2 regions of the Kineococcus deserti genome follow, and region 2 is predicted to be linked to the other one. Evidence: riboswitches for the same ligand, from Rfam matches in the RefSeq annotation. Region 2 holds a riboswitch; the other holds the start of a gene.
The links. Region 2 has a riboswitch for cyclic di-AMP ahead of ACRYR2_RS02265 (C40 family peptidase). Riboswitches for the same ligand answer to the same signal wherever they lie in the genome.
Positions count from the first base shown of each region.

Region 1 (7,785 bases), on a different contig from region 2:
GCGGCAGCTTCCTGCGCTCGCTGTTCCGCGGGTACGCCGGGGTGGACCTGGACGCGCTGGAGACCTACGTCGACGACGTCTTCGCGCCCGGCTTCCTGCAGCAGGTCTCCTCCGACGCCCTGCGGCGCATCCAGGCCCACCGCGACGCCGGTCACCGCACGATCCTCATGACCGGCGACGTCCGGCAGGTCACCCGCCCGCTGGCCGGGCTGTTCGACGAGGTCGTGTGCACCGAGCTGGACGAGGAGCGCGTCGACGGGCAGCGCCAGGCCAACGGCTTCCTGACCTCCCCGCCGCTGGTCGGCGAGGCCCGCGCGGCGTGGCTGCGCCGGTACGCCGAGGTCGAGGGGGCCGACCTGTCGGCCAGCTACGCCTACGCCGACTCCCACGTGGACCTGCCGCTGCTGAAGACCGTGGGCAACCCGACCGCCGTCTCGCCCGACGTCCCGCTGTTCCGGGTCGCCCGGGCCTCGCGCTGGCCGGTGGCGGACTGGGCGGCCTCCTCGCCCACCCGCCGCCTGCGCGTCCCGCAGCAGGTGCTGGCGGGCACCGACTGAGGCGCGGCGTCGCGGTGCGGACGGCTCCGGTCGGGCGCGGGCGTGGCAGGATGCGTGGTGTGAACTCCACACCGTCGAGCAGTCGCTGCGGACCGCCGGTGTCGAGGACCGAAGGATGGCGAGGCTGATGGGCATCCCCCGAGCGAGCCGGATCGTGCGCGCACTTCCGTTGCTGCGCAAGCGTTCGGGTGTCGGCGCACCGGAACCCGAGGAGGGCAGCCGGTCGGTCCACCGCAACGACTGGGTGCGGTCGGCACCGGCGACCCTCGTGCGGTCGGGGCTGCAGCGGGCGCTCATGGCGCCCGTGCTGCGCTCGAAGCTGTCCATCCACGTGCAGGGCGCCGAGGTGCTCGACCGGCTCGGGACGGCGGCCATCCTGGTCGCCAACCACTCCTCGCACCTGGACGCACCGGTGATCCTGGAGGCCCTCGGGCCGCGCCGGCGCCGTCGGGTCGCGATCGCCGCGGCCGCGGACTACTTCTTCGACGTGTGGTGGCGGGCGGCTCCCTCGGGCCTGGTCATCGGGACCTACCCCCTGGAACGTCGTGGCGGCCGGGGTCCGAACTCCTCGGCGAAGCTGCTGCAGGACGGCTGGAGCCTGGTGATCTTCGCCGAGGGCGGCCGCAGCTACACCGGCGAGATGCGCCCGTTCAAGAAGGGTGCGGCCTACCTCGCCCTCGAGGCCGGAGTGCCGGTCGTGCCCATCGCGCTGCGCGGCACCTTCGACGCCATGCCCCCGAAGCAGAACTGGCCCTCGAAGGGCCGCCAGCCGATCTCGGTGACCTTCGGTGAGCCCCTGTACGGGCGCGCGGGTGAACGCGCGGGGGACTTCACGCCGCGCATCGAGGAAGCCGTCGCGAAGCTGCTCGCCAACAGCTGACCACCGGCTCACCCTGTGAACTGCATCACACGGTCGGGCGTGCGCCCAGCCTGAGCACGGGGTTTCGGGTCACGATCCGGTCGCGAGACGGTGTACGGGAGGCCCCCGGCTTGTTACGGTCGGTCCGTCCCTGAGCCCGTTCGGGGACACGGCCGCGGAACGCCGAGTCCTGCCCACCGCGCGCCGGAAGCAGAACACGTGGGTAGGAGCGGGGGACCCAAGGTTCCTCGGACGACCACGGTCGTCCTCGGGGTGAAGCCGCGTCCGCGCGGCCGGGTCAACCTTCGATCCGAACCCGACAGCTGACCTCGCAGGCGTTGGAGGTCGACCCATGTCTGCGATCCGTCGCGCCACCGCGCGCCCCCGTGCCCTCTCGAACCGGTCCACGTTCCTCCGCCGCGGCCTGCTCGCGTCCGCCGCGGCCGGCGCCGCCGGCGCCGCGATCCTGGGCCCCGTCTCCAGCGCCTCCGCCGCTCCCGTGGAGCAGTGGGACCGCCTCGCCCAGTGCGAGGCCAGCGGCAACTGGCACATCAACACCGGCAACGGCTACTACGGCGGGCTGCAGTTCAGCTCGAGCACCTGGACGGGCTTCAACGGCGGGCAGTACGCCCCCCGCGCCGACCTGGCCACCCGCGAGCAGCAGATCGTCGTCGCCGAGCGCGTGCTCGCGCGGCAGGGCTGGGGCGCCTGGCCCTCCTGCTCGCGCAAGCTCGGCCTGAACGGCGCCGCCGACCCGGTCGGCCAGGAGCAGGCCCTGCTCAACCCGGCCCCGGCCCCGGCGCCCGCCCCGGCTCCGGTTGCCGTGGTCGAGTCGGCCCCGGCGCCCGCGGTGCGCACCCACACCGTCGCCCCCGGCGACACCCTGTACCGCATCGCCGTCAACAACGGCGTCGCGGGCGGCTACGCCGCGGTGTGGAACGCCAACCGCGCCCTCATCGGCGACAACCCGGCCGCCATCCACGTCGGCCAGGTGCTCGTCCTCCCCTGACGGAGGCCTGCTGACCAGAACGCTGCACCAGCTCCCCGATCCGGGCCGTTCCGAGGCCGTCAGGGTGAGCTGGTGCAGCGTTCTGGTCACGACGCCGAGCCGACGACGCGCCCTGTCCCGGGGACGAGGCGCACCGGCCCGCGACAGGTCCCGCCTCGTGGGACCTCCGTGACGCACGGCGTGGTCGGCGGTGCCGACCACTGAGGTCGCCCACAGGCCTGCCTACGGCCGCTGGCCGAAGACGTGGCGGCGGACCCAGGCGTGCTGGGCGATCGCGGCCGCGGCGCCGACGTTGATCGAGCGGGTCGAGCCGAACTGGGCGATGGCGAGCACGTCGACGCAGTGGGCGACGGCCGCCTCGGTCAGACCGGGCCCCTCCTGGCCGAAGAGCATCACGCACTCGCGCGGCAGGTCGTAGGTCTCCAGCGGCACCGACCCCTCGACGTTGTCGATGCCGACGATCGGCAGGTCCCGGTCCGCGGCCCAGGCCGCCAGCGCCGCCACGTCGGTGTGGTGGTGGACGGACAGGTACCGGTCGGTGACCATGGCGCCGCGCCGGTTCCAGCGCTTGAAGCCCACGACGTGGGCGCCGGCGGCGTTCACGGCGTTCGCGGTGCGCACGACCGAGCCGATGTTCGCGTCGTGCTGCCAGTTCTCCACCGCGACGTGCAGCGGGTTCCGGCGGGTGTCCAGGTCGGCCACGATCGCGGCGTTCGACCAGTAGCGGTACTCGTCGACGACGTTGCGGCGGTCGCCGTCGCGCAGCAGTTCCGGGTCGTACCGCGGGTCGTCGGGCCAGGCCCCCTCCCAGGGACCCACCCCGACGACCCGTCGTTCCAGCTCAGTCACCCGGACATCGTCCCAGGTGTCAGGCGGCCTTCTTCCACGCCGACCGGAACCCCAGCGACCGGCCCGTCTGCAGCAGGCTGTTCTCGTACAGCCGCCGCGCGACCGCGACGAACAGCAGGGCCGTCACGGCGATGACCGCCAGCGACAGCAACGGTTCCCACAGCGCGACGTCGCCCTGGACGACCCGCTTGGGCATGACCATGGGCGAGGACAACGGCACGTAGCTCAGGACGGTCTGCAACGTCCCGGGCTCGTTGACGACGAAGGAGGCGAAGAACGGCAGCATCACGAACATCTGCACGGGGGTGGCGGTGGACTGCAGGTCCTCCAGCCGGCTGGCCATGGCCCCGGCCGCCGCCCACAGGCACGACAGCATCGCGAACCCGAGGACGAAGAACACCAGGAACCACACGGCGGCGCTCGGAATGCCCGGGATGGACTCCAGCAGATCCGGTTGCGCGACGGCGAGGGCCGCCAGGCCCGCCGCGACGAGCAGCAGGATCTGCGCGAACGCGAGGATCCCGTTGCCGAGGATCTTGCCGATCAGCAGCTGCCGCACCGGAACCGTCGTCACGAGCAGCTCGATGACGCGGGTCTGCTTCTCCTGCACCACGCTCTGGGCGATCGAGTACCCGAAGATGACGACGATCTGGAAGAACAGGACCGCGAACGCGAGCCCGAGCAGGTAGACCATGAACGGGTCGACGGCATCGGGGTCCAGCAGCACGGTCGCCGGCGGCGGCAGCGACAGGACCCGTTCGACGTCGGCGCGGTCGACGCCCACGGCCTCGAACCCGGCGACGGTCTGGGCGGCGCCGACGCGGGCCGACAGGATCGCGGACAGGGTGTCCGGAACGGTGCGGTCCCCCACGATCGTCGTCCCCGTCTCACCGACCAGGACCGCCGCGTCGACGTCCTCGGAGCGGACGGCCGCCTCGGCGGCGGCCTGGTCGGCCACCTCCCGCAGGGCGACCCGTTCGTCGGGGTCCTCCCCCGGCAACGCCGTCTCGACGAGTGCGCGCGAGTCGCTCGTCACCGCGACGTCGTAGTCGTCGGTCCCACCGGACAGCACCCCCGGCAGCACGGCCGCGGCCGCCACGATGACGAACAGCAGGACGGTGGAGAAGATGAACCCCTTGTCCCGCAACCGTTCGGTCATCTCGCGCTGGGCGACGATCCACCACTGGCCCTTCACCGGGACACCTCCTGGAACAGTTCGGACAACGTGGGCAGCACGGGCCCGAAGGCCCGGACGGGCCCGCGGCGCAGTGCTTCGGCGAGGATCTTCTGGTCCAGGTCGCCCGCTCCGTCGGGCAGTTCCAGGACGACACCGCCGGCGCGGCGGTCGACCAGCCGCACGCCGGCGATGTCGCGCACCCAGTCCAGGTCGGCGTCGGCGACGAGTTCGTACCGCGAGCCTCCGCGGGCGCGGCGCAGCTTGTCCGGCTCGCCGGAGGCGACGACCCGCCCGCCGTGCAGGATGACCAGTTCGTCGCAGAGCCGGTCGACGAGGTCGAGCTGGTGGCTGGAGAACAGCACGCCCACGCCCGCGGCCGTCTTCTCCCGCAGCAGCTCCGCCATGGCGTCGACGGCCAGCGGGTCGAGCCCGGAGAACGGTTCGTCGAGGACGAGGAGTTCGGGGTCGTGGACGAGGGAGGCCGCGACCTGCACGCGCTGCTGGTTCCCCAGGGACAGCGATTCCAGCTTGTCGCCGGAGCGGTCGCCCAGGCCCAGCCGGTCCAGGAGGTCCTGCCCGCGCTCGGTGGCGACCCCGCGGTCGACGCCGTGCAGGCGGGCCAGGAACACGAGCTGCTCCAGGATCCGGCCCTTGGGGTACAGGCCGCGTTCCTCGGGCATGTAGCCGAACCGCCGGCGCAGGGCCAGGTCGGGCACCTGCCCGCGGAACGTCACCGTTCCGGAGTCGGCGGCGAGGACGCCCAGGGCGATCCGCATCGTGGTGGTCTTCCCGGCACCGTTCGCGCCGACGAAGCCGACCATGCGTCCGTCGGGGACGCTGAGGCTGACGTCGTCGAGCGCGAGACGGTCCCCGAACCTGCGGGTGATCGAGTCGAGGACTAGCACCCGGCGAACCTATGCGCGCGCTGGGAGGGAGCGCGTCCGCCGAAGGTCGCTCAGCCGAACGTCGAAGAGGTCGGGTGGACCCGCACGGCCGTCGCCTTGACGGCCAGGTGGACGGTGGCGCCGGGGGTCAGGTCCAGCTCGGCGGCCGCGCCGACGGTGATGTCCGCCAGGACGTCGGTGGCGGGCAGCGCGTCCGGGCGGGCGCGCACCCGCAGGACGTCGCCGTGCGGGGTGACGTCGACGACGGTGGCGGCCCAGCGGTTGCGCGGGCTGCCCCCGGGGTCGCGCGCGTGCACGGCCACCGCGGAGGGGCTGAACAGGGCCACGCCGCGTTCCCCCGGGGCACCGTCGACGACCCCGGCGACCGTGGTCCCGTCGGCGGTCCGCAGACCGTCGGCGGTGATCTGCCCAGGCAGCAGCACCAGCCCGGCCAGCTGCGCCCCGAACGCGCTGCGCGGAGCCGACAGCACCTGGCGCACCGGCCCGCGTTCGGCGATCCGGCCGGACTCCAGGACGACGACCTCGTCGGCCAGGGCGAGGGCGTCGAGCGGGTCGTGGGTGACCAGGACGGCCGACCGGCCGCGCAGCACGCGGCGCAGGACCTGCCGGACCTCCGGGGCGGCGGTCACGTCGAGCGCGGCCATCGGCTCGTCGAGCAGCAGCAGCCGCGGCTCGGCGGCCAGCGCCCGGGCGATCGCGACGCGCTGAGCCTGGCCGCCGGACAGTTCGTGGGGGCGGCGGCGCGCGAACTGCGTCATGCCCACCTCGGCCAGCAACCGTTCCGCCCGGGCCCGGGCCCGGGCCTTCGACAGCCCGGAGCTGCGGGGGCCGAAGGCGACGTTGGCCTCCACGGTCAGGTGCGGGAACAGCAGCGCCTGCTGGGCCAGCAGCCCCACTCCGCGCCGGTGGGCCGGGACGAAGGTCGCCCTCCCGTCGGCGCCGTCGCCGGCCAGGACCCGCCCGTCCAGGACGATCCGGCCGGCCGAGGGGCGCAGCAGTCCCGCCAGGAGGCTCAGCAGCGTGGACTTCCCGGCGCCGTTGGGGCCCAGCACGGCCAGGACCTCCCCGTCGGGGACCACCAGGTCCAGGGCCAGCCCCCGCTCGGCGAACCTCACCGCCACCTCGAGGCTCACGACAGGGCTCCGCGACGGCCCCGCACCGCCACCACGACGACGACCGCGACGACGACGAGCAGCAGCGACATCGCCGCGGCGGCGTCGGGATCGGTCTCGCGCTGCAGGTAGATCTCCAGCGGCAGCGTGCGGGTGACGCCCTGCAGGCTGCCCGCGAAGGTCAGCGTCGCGCCGAACTCCCCCAGTGCCCTCGCGAACGCCAGCACGGCCCCCGACAGCAGGCCGGGCGCCACCAGCGGCAGCGTCACCCGGAACAGCACCCGGCCCGGCGGGGCGCCGAGGGTGGCCGCGATCGACTCGTACCGCCGGCCCGCGCTGCGCAGCGAACCCTCCAGGCTCAGCACCAGGAACGGCAGCGACACGAACGTCTGCGCGATGACGACCGCGACGGTGGTGAACGCGATCGTGACGCCGAAACCCTCCAGCGCCGGGCCGAGCAACCCGCGGCGGCCCAGTGCGTACAACAGCGCCAGACCACCGACGACGGGCGGCAGGACGAGGGGCAGCAGCACGATCGAGCGCAGCACCCGCAGGCCGGGGAAACTGCTGCGCGCGAGCACCAGCGCCATCGGGACGCCGAGCAGGAGGCAGCACACGGTGCTGGCCGTGGCCGTCCGCAGGCTGAGCGCGAGCGCGGCGCGGGCGGACTCGGAGGTGACCAGCGCGAGGAAGTCGGACCAGTCGACGCGGGAGAGCACACCGAGCAGCGGGGCCAGGAACAGGAGCAACCCGCACGCCGCCGGGACGAACACCCAGCGGGGCAGCGCACTGCCCGCCACCCCACCGCCGCGACGCGTCACGGCCGCCCGAACCCCGCGGCCTGCAGCACCTCCTGACCGCCGGCCCCCACGACGAACTCCACGAAGGCGTCCGCCAGGTCGGGGTCGGCGGCACCGGTCAGGGCCGCGATCGGGTAGGTATTCACCGCGGCGGCGGACTCGGGGAACTCCACGCCGGTGACCCGGTCGCCGGCCGAGATGACGTCGGTGACGTAGACCAGACCGGCGTCGGCCTCCCCGGAGGTGACCTTGCCGAGCACGTCGGTCACCGAGGACTCCTCGCTGACCGGGTCGAGGGGGACGCCGCTGCTCTGCTCGACCCTGTCGGTCGCCGCGCCGCAGGGTACCTGCGCGGCGCAGACGACGACCCTGACGCCGGGTTCGGCCAGGTCGGCGAAGGTGGCGATGCCGGCGGGGTTGCCGGCGGGGGTGGCGATCTGCAGGACGTTGGTCGCGAAGTCGACCGGGTCGGCGGCGGTCAGGGCCTGGCCGGTGACCTCGGTCATGGTGTTCTCGT
Region 1 covers NZ_JBJLSI010000015.1:39,991-47,775, reverse strand. Annotated here, with positions in the region: gene ACRYR2_RS13220 (SDR family oxidoreductase) at 1-557, shown strand, start outside; gene ACRYR2_RS13215 (lysophospholipid acyltransferase family protein) at 673-1,437, shown strand; cyclic di-AMP (ydaO/yuaA leader) riboswitch at 1,609-1,769, shown strand; gene ACRYR2_RS13210 (transglycosylase family protein) at 1,769-2,425, shown strand; gene ACRYR2_RS13205 (TrmH family RNA methyltransferase) at 2,648-3,274, opposite strand; gene ACRYR2_RS13200 (ABC transporter permease) at 3,294-4,469, opposite strand; gene ACRYR2_RS13195 (ABC transporter ATP-binding protein) at 4,466-5,356, opposite strand; gene ACRYR2_RS13190 (sulfate/molybdate ABC transporter ATP-binding protein) at 5,407-6,489, opposite strand; gene ACRYR2_RS13185 (ABC transporter permease) at 6,486-7,289, opposite strand; gene modA (molybdate ABC transporter substrate-binding protein) at 7,286-7,785, opposite strand, start outside.
Region 1: it holds a riboswitch for cyclic di-AMP, as region 2 does, so the genes downstream of both, ACRYR2_RS13210 (transglycosylase family protein) here and ACRYR2_RS02265 (C40 family peptidase) in region 2, are expected to answer to the same signal.

Region 2 (7,785 bases):
CATGCCGCCGGACCGGGCCGCCGGCGCGCACCGCGCGGGGCTGTGGTCGGTGCTGGAGGGCATCCGCTTCCTCGGGACGCGGCCGAACATCCGGATGACGTTCCTGGCCGACCTGTGCGCCATGGTGTTCGCGATGCCGCGCGTGCTGTACCCCGCGGTCGCCGCGGCCGAACTCGGTGGCGGCGCCCGGACGGTCGGCGTCCTCGGAGCGGGTTTCGCCGCCGGCTCGGTGCTGGCCGGGTTGTTCTCCGGGCCCCTGGGGGCGGTGCGCCGCCAGGGAGCGGTGGTCGTCGGGTGCATCAGCGTCTACGGGGCCGCCGTCGCGGGTTTCGGTGTCGTCCTGGTCGTGGCGCCGGACGGGGCGGACTGGAAGCTGTGGCTGTGCGTGCTGCTGCTGGCCGTCTCCGGCGCGGCCGACGCCGTCAGCTCGATCTTCCGCGGCACGATCCTGCAGGTCGCCACCCCCGACGCGCTGCGCGGACGGCTGCAGGGGGTGTTCATCGTCGTCGTCGCCGGCGGCCCCCGGCTCGGGGACGTGGTCCTGGGGTCGACGGCCTCGGGCGTCGGGGAGGGGTTCGCGGCGCTGGCCGGGGGTGCGGCCTGCGTGGTCGCGGTCCTGGCGCTGGCCCGCTGGCAACGCCGGTTCGTGCACTACGACGCGCGGAACCCCACGCCCTGAGGGTCAGCCCCTGACCCGGGCGTAGTCGTCCAGGGCCACGCGCCGTTCGTGGGCGTGGTCGACGATGCGCTCGGGGTACCCGTGGTCGTACCCGTCGGCCGCGTCCCACGGCGTGTGGACGAGCTTGCCGGGCAGGTGCCGCAGTTCGGGGACGTAGCGCCGGACGTAGTCGCCCTCGGGGTCGAACTTCTGGCCCTGGGTGACCGGGTTGAACACCCGGAAGAACGGCGAGGCGTCCGTGCCCGACCCCGCGACCCACTGCCAGCCGTGCATGTTGCTGGCCAGGTCGGCGTCGCGCAGCCGGTGCATGAACTCCCGGCCGCCGTGCTGCCACTCCACGTGCAGGTCCTTGACCAGGAAGCTGGCCACGATCATCCGCACGCGGTTGTGCACCCAGCCGACGGCGCGCAGCTGGCGCATGCCGGCGTCGACGATCGGGAAACCCGTCCGCCCTTCGGCCCAGGCGGTGAAGTCCTCACCGGGTTGCCGGTACTGCAGACCCGCCAGCTGCGGTTTGTAGTACTGCCGGGCGCTGTCGGGGCGGTTCCACAGGACGTCGGCGTAGAAGTCGCGCCAGCACAGTTCGGTGCGGTACGTCTGCGCGCCCCGTGACGTCCGGCGGCGCAGGTCGGCCAGCAGGGTCCGCGGGTGCAGTTCGCCCCACTTCAGGGCGTGCGAGAGCTGGGAGGTCCCGTCGCGGTCGGGACGGTTGCGCTCCTCGTCGTAGTCGGCCAGACCGTGCTCGAGGAAGTCGTGCCAGCGTTCGTGCGCCGCCTCCTCGCCGGCCTCGGGCAGTGCCAGGTCGCCCAGGTCGGGTTCGGCGAGCCAGTGCGCACCGCCGACGCCCTCGCCCTCGCCGATCCACCGCACCGTCCCGGGGTCCCCGGCCGGGTCGGGCCAGCCGTGCTCGTGCCAGGCCCGGGAGAAGGGCGTGAACACCTGGAACGGCGAACCCGATCCGGTGAGCAGCGTGCCGGGTCCGATGGCGTACGGGGTGCCGGTCCGCACCAGCTCACGGCCGTACCCGGCCAGAGCCTGCTCGACCTGCTCGTCGCGGCGGCGGCCGTACGGCCCGGCGTCGGCGCTGACGTGCACCCGGCGGGCCCCGACCCGCTCGGCCACCCGGTCCACGACGTGCGCGGGGTCGCCGTGCTCGACGACGAGCGTGCCGCCGAGGTCGGCGTCCAGCGCCCGCAGCGAGCGCAGCAGGTAGGCGCGGCGCACGTCCCCCGACGGCCCCCACAGCGCCGGGTCGAGGACGAACAGCGGCAGGACCTCGCCGTCGGCGACCGCGGCCAGCAGCGCCGGGTGGTCCCCGAGCCGCAGGTCCCGGCGGAACCACAGGACGCTCGTCCGTCTCCTCGCACTCCCGGCCACCTGGCGGACGCTAGCCGCGGGAGGGGGGTGCCGCGATCGGGACAGGGGTGCGACCACCACCGCAGATGCCGGATGATGGGCACCGTGAGCGATCTCATCGACACCACCGAGATGTACCTCAAGACGGTCTTCGAACTGGAAGAGGAAGGCATCGTGCCGATGCGCGCTCGCATCGCCGAGCGGCTGCACCACTCGGGGCCCACCGTGTCCCAGACGGTCGCCCGCATGGAACGCGACGGCCTGCTGCACGTCGGCACCGACCGCCGGCTCGAGCTGACCGAGGCGGGCATGGCCAAGGCCATGCGCGTCATGCGCAAGCACCGGCTGACCGAGCGTCTGCTGACCGACGTCATCGGCCTGGAGTGGAGCCTGGTGCACGAGGAGGCCTGCCGCTGGGAGCACGTGGTCTCCGAGGAGGTCGAGAAGCGGCTCGTGGCCATCCTGGACCACCCGCACTTCGACCCGTACGGCAACCCGATCCCCGGGCTGCTGGAGCTGGGCGAGGACGGCGCCTCCGAGGAGTTCCGCGCCGGTGTGCAGCCGCTGACGACCTCGGCCGTCGAGGGGCGTCCCGTCGTGGTCCGCCGGCTGGGGGAGCCGCTGCAGACGGACGTCTCGCTGCTGGCGAGGTTCCACAGCGCCGGGCTGGTGCCCGGGGTGGAGGTCGTGGCCAAGTCCTCCGCCGCCGGTGTCGAGGTCGTGATCGGCGACACCGTCGTGGACCTCACGACCGCCGAGGCGTCACACATCTTCGTCGCGCTGGGCTGAGATCAGCCGGTCGGCCCCCTCGCGCGACGCGGCGTGAGGGGTCTTCCCTCGTCCGGCTCTCACCGAGATCGGCGCTGCGTGCTCGATCGTGACTCTGTGTTAATCATCGACCACCGCTCGTCACCGCCCCGGCACCTGTTCGTCACCGGGCCGTGACATCCGCGCCACAGTCGGGTTATGGTCCACCCGCATCCGCGACATCGCACGCGGACGCCCTCGCGCGGACGCCGAGCCCTGCCACCGCGTCGAGGTCCCCGAGACTCGTTCATGGCAGGGGTGGGGGAACCAGGTAGTACGGGCGTCGAACGGTCGAGCAGACCGTCCGAGGTCCTCGGGGTGAAGCCGGCGAGAGCCGGCCGGGCGAAACTCCCGTCCGAACCCGACAGCTCACCTCGCAGGCGTCGGAGAGGCCAACACCTTGACGACTCGCGTCCAGGCGCGCCACCGCGCCGCCGTTCGTTCCCTCACGTCCCTGACCGACCTGTCGAACAGCGTCACCCGATGCGCAGGTGGGGCGGCCCGCACCGGCGCCGTCGTCGCCGCCGCCGGTGGTCTGCTCGTCTCGATCGCCCTGCCCGCCGGTGCCGCGACCGCCGCCGCACCCGCCGCCGTGTCCTCGACCGTCTCCTCCGCGGTCGCCGCCGTCCCCGCCGCGTTCGGCACCACCGCCGTCGGAGTCGTCTCCGCCCCGGCGACCGCCACGACGCTGGCCACCACCTCGACGTTCGCGGCCGCCCCGGCGCCCGCGCCGGTCGTCGTGGCCCCCGTGGTGACGCGGGTGGCGCGCACCGCCGACGCGAACGCCGTCGTCGCCGCCAGCGTGGCCGAGAACGCGGCGGCCGTCCCGGCTCCCGTGGCCGTCCAGGTCGCCGCCGAGGCCCCCGCCCCGGCGCCGGCCCCGGCGCCGGTGGCCTCGCTGGGTTCGCAGATCCTCGCCGTCGCCGACGACTACGCCGGTGTCCCGTACGTGTACGGCGGCACCACCCCCTCCGGGTTCGACTGCTCCGGCTACACCAGCTACGTGTACCGGCAGGTCGGCGTGGAGATCCCGCGCACCTCCAACGCGCAGCTGCAGTCCAGCGCCCGCATCTCGCGCGGCGAGGCCGTCCCCGGCGACCTGGTGTTCTTCACCAACTCCGGTGGCCGCGCCTACCACGTCGGCATCTACGCCGGCGACAACATGATGTGGGATGCGCCGCGGGCCGGGAAGCCCGTGCAGCTGCGGGCCATCTGGTCCGACGCCGTCACCTTCGGCCGGCTGGCCCCCACGGTGTGATCTGAGACCAGCACGACGAGCACGACCCGACCGCCGGTCCCGAGGGTTCCCTCCCCTCGGGGCCGGCGGTTCGTCGTTCCCGGCCGGTCGTGGTCGCGTGGGGTTCACGGGGAAGTTGATGACTCGAACACCTCCTGCGACGTACCCTGCCGTCAACGACGACGGAACCGCGGAGGGCCGATGACCAGGCGTCACCCCGGCACGACCCCCGCGGCACCGCCTGCCCGGCGCGTCGTGGGGCACCACCGTGTGCACCGCCACCATGTGCCCTGCCAGGTGCGCATCGTCGCTCTCAGAGGCGCCTTCCCGGTCCGGGAAGGCGCCTCTCGTCGTCTCAGGAGGTGGATGTGCGCACGCTCGTGCTGAACGCCGGCTACGAACCGCTCGCGGTCGTGTCCTTCCGGAGGGCCCTGGTGCTCGTGCTGTCCGGGAAGGCCTCGGTGGTCCTGGCCGACGCCGATCCGGTGGTGGGAGCGTCGATGAGCCTGGAACGCCCCTCCGTCATCCTGCTGACGCGCTACGTCCGGGTGCCCCGCGGGCAGGTCGTCCCCGTCAGCCGGCGCGGGGTGCTGCGCCGCGACCACCAGCGGTGCGCCTACTGCCGCGGCCACGCCACCACGGTCGACCACGTCCTGCCGCGCAGCCGCCGCGGCCCGGACAGCTGGGAGAACCTCGTCGCCTGCTGCGTGCGGTGCAACAACGCCAAGGGCGACCGCACACCGGAGGAGATGGGCTGGCACCTGCCGTTCCGGCCGGCCGCGCCGCGGGGCGCCTCCTGGGCGGTGCGCGGGGCCGAGCAGCCCGATCCGCGCTGGGACGAGTTCCTGGCCCAGGCGGCCTGAGCCCGCCGCGGGCCGGACGGAAAACCGGAGGCCCGGCGACCCCCTGCCTCGTTAGCGTTCCGGGAGGAACCACCGTCGCGGTGGGACCTCGCGAACGTGAGGAGGGACGGTGACGCGCCCGACGCTGTCCCCCCGGCGCCTCGCCGGCCCCACGAGCACGGCCGCGGTGGTGCTGGGGATCCTCGCCGCCGCCGCCGAGACGGTCGGCACGGTCGTCACCGGCCGCATCGCCCAGGACCCGGGCGCCGCGCTGCTGGTGGTGCTGGGCGTGCTCGTGGTGGGGGCCAGCGCGGCCGACACCCTGGGCCGGGTGGCGCTGGCCAGCGCGGTGGGCCGGGCCGAGGGGCGCTTGCGCGCCGACCTGCTCGGGGCCGCCTTCGCCCAGCCGCTGCCCGCGCTGGGCGAGCAGGCCGTGGGCGAGGTCATCGACCGCGTCGACGACGATCCGCGCCAGCTCGCCGCGCTGCTGCGCGAGGCCGTGTGGGACCTGGGCCGCGGTCTGACCCGCTCGCTGCTCGGCTGGGTCGTGGCCGGCCTGGTCTGGTGGCCGGCCTGGATCGCGTTCCCGCTCGTGGCGGTCGCCGTCTGGTTCGCCGTGCGGGGGCTGACGGTGGTGCTCGTGCGGCGCAAGGTGGCCGAGGAGGTCGCCTGGACCGACCACGCCGCCCAGCTCGAGGAGGCCGTGGCCGGTCGCGACGACGTGCGCTCCAGCCTGGGCCAGCCGCACGTGGTGCGCCGGTACGCGGCGCTGGCGGCCCAGGTGCTGACCCGGGTCCGGGCGACCAGCACCCTGTCGGCCGCCGTGGCCCGGCGCACCACGCTGGTGCTGGCCCTGCTGTGCTCGGGTTTCGTCGTGGGCGGGGTCGTGCTGGCCGGTGACGGACGCCTGTCGGTGGCCCAGCTGGTGACCGTCTGGCTGCTGTGCTCCGGTTTCGCCGGGGACATGAGCGAGATCAGCGAACGACTTCCCGAGGTGCAGGCCGGACTCGGTGCGGTGCAACGCATCCGCTCCCTGCTGACGGCACCGGCCGAACCCGCCGGCGGAGGACGTGTCCCGGCCGGTCCGCTGGCCGTGGAGTTCCGCGGGCTGCGGTTCGCGCACCCGGGGGGTTTCGCGCTGCGCGAGGTGACGTTCGCGGTGCCCGCCGGGACGACGTGCGCTCTCGTGGGCCGCAGCGGATCGGGCAAGTCGACGCTGGCGGCGCTGCTGTCCCGCGCGCTGGACACGCCCCGCGGGCAGCTGTTCCTCGGCGGCGCCGACGTGTGCGACCTGGACCTGCAGGACCTGCGCCGGAGCGTCGGCGTCGTCACCCAGCGCACCGAGCTGCTGGCCGGCACGCTGCGGCAGAACATCACCCTCGACGGGGACGTGCCGGCGGCCCGCGTCGAGGCCGCCGTCGACTCCCTGGGCTTGCGCGACTGGGTCGAGGCACTGCCCGACGGGCTGCAGACGCGGCTCGGTCCCGGCGGGGTGACGCTGTCGGCGGGGGAGGAGCAACTCGTCGCCTTCGCCCGCCTGCTGGTGCGCGACGTGCGGGTCGTCGTCCTGGACGAGGCCACCGCCCGGATGGACCCGGTCACCGAGCACCGCGTCACCGCGGCCGCCCAGCGGCTGCTGACGGGGCGGACCGGTCTGCTCATCGCCCACCGGCTCTCCACCACCGCGCGCGCCGACTCCGTCGCCGTCCTGGAAGGCGGCCGGCTCGTCCAGCACGGGCCGCGCGCCGAGCTGGCGCGGGTGGACGGCCCGTTCGCCGACCTGCTGCGCGCCAGTGCGGGCCAGCACGAGGAGCTGGGCGCCGAGCACCGCGACGGGGACGTGCTCACCAGCCGGGAGCGACGCCCGCGGGGTGTCCTCCCACCGGCGCCCCGGCCGCGGCTGGCCGCGGCCGTGTGGACGGCCATCACCCGGTTCCCGCGGTGGGGACTGCTGGGGGCAGCGCTGTTCGCGGCCGTCTCGGTGATCGGGATCTACGGCGCCGCCGTGGGGTGGCTGTGGGGTCTGGTCGTGCAGGCCCTGCAGGACGGGGCGGGTGCCGCGCAGCCGTGGGTGCCGATGACCGCGCTGGTGCTGGTCCTGCTCGCCATCCCGTTCGTGCTGGGCGCGGCGCTGGAGGTCTACCCGCTGTGGTGGAACGCCGTGACGCTGAGCACCCGGCTGGCGGTGCTGCGCGGGCAGACCCGCCAGCACCGGCTGGCCCGGGTCCCGGCGGGGGAGGTGGCGGCCCGTTGCCTGGACTCCGAACGGTTCGTCCTCTACGTCGACCGCTGGGTCGACGTCGTCATCGGCGTCCTCGTCGCGACCGTCACCGCGCTGATCGCCCGTGACCCCACCGCCGGTGCGGTGGTCGCCGTCGTCATGCTCGGGTCGGCCGTCGTCTCGGTCGCCGGGGCCCCGGTGGCCGGCCGCCGCGGCCGGGTCGCCGGCGACGCCCGCGCCGTGTTCGGGCGCGACCTCGGGTCGGCCGTGGACGCCGCCCGCACGGTCAAGCTGGCCGCGGCCGTCCCGGGCGTGCTGACCCACCTGGCCCGCGTCGACTCCACGCGGGTGCAGGCCTCGGTGCGCGAGTTCCGGGTGCGGGCCCTGCTGGAGGGGGTGCCGGGGATCCTGGTGCAGACGGGGATCGTGGCCACCTGGGCGCTGCACCTGCTCGGCTGGTGGTCGCTGGCCGAGGCGCTGCTGGTGTCCACCGCCGTGGCCGGAGCCTCCTACTACGGCACCGTCGCCGGTGCCGTCATCACCGAGGCCCCCGTCGCCCGTGAGTGGTTGCGGGCCGTCACCGCCCTGGCCGGGACCGAGGAGGTCGTCCGCCTGCCACCGTCCGTCGACCTGGTCCACGGCA
Region 2 covers NZ_JBJLSI010000002.1:63,300-71,084, reverse strand. Annotated here, with positions in the region: gene ACRYR2_RS02280 (MFS transporter) at 1-679, shown strand, start outside; gene ACRYR2_RS02275 (cryptochrome/photolyase family protein) at 683-2,056, opposite strand; gene ACRYR2_RS02270 (metal-dependent transcriptional regulator) at 2,141-2,824, shown strand; cyclic di-AMP (ydaO/yuaA leader) riboswitch at 3,067-3,240, shown strand; gene ACRYR2_RS02265 (C40 family peptidase) at 3,243-4,100, shown strand; gene ACRYR2_RS02260 (HNH endonuclease) at 4,448-4,942, shown strand; gene ACRYR2_RS02255 (ATP-binding cassette domain-containing protein) at 5,052-7,785, shown strand, end outside.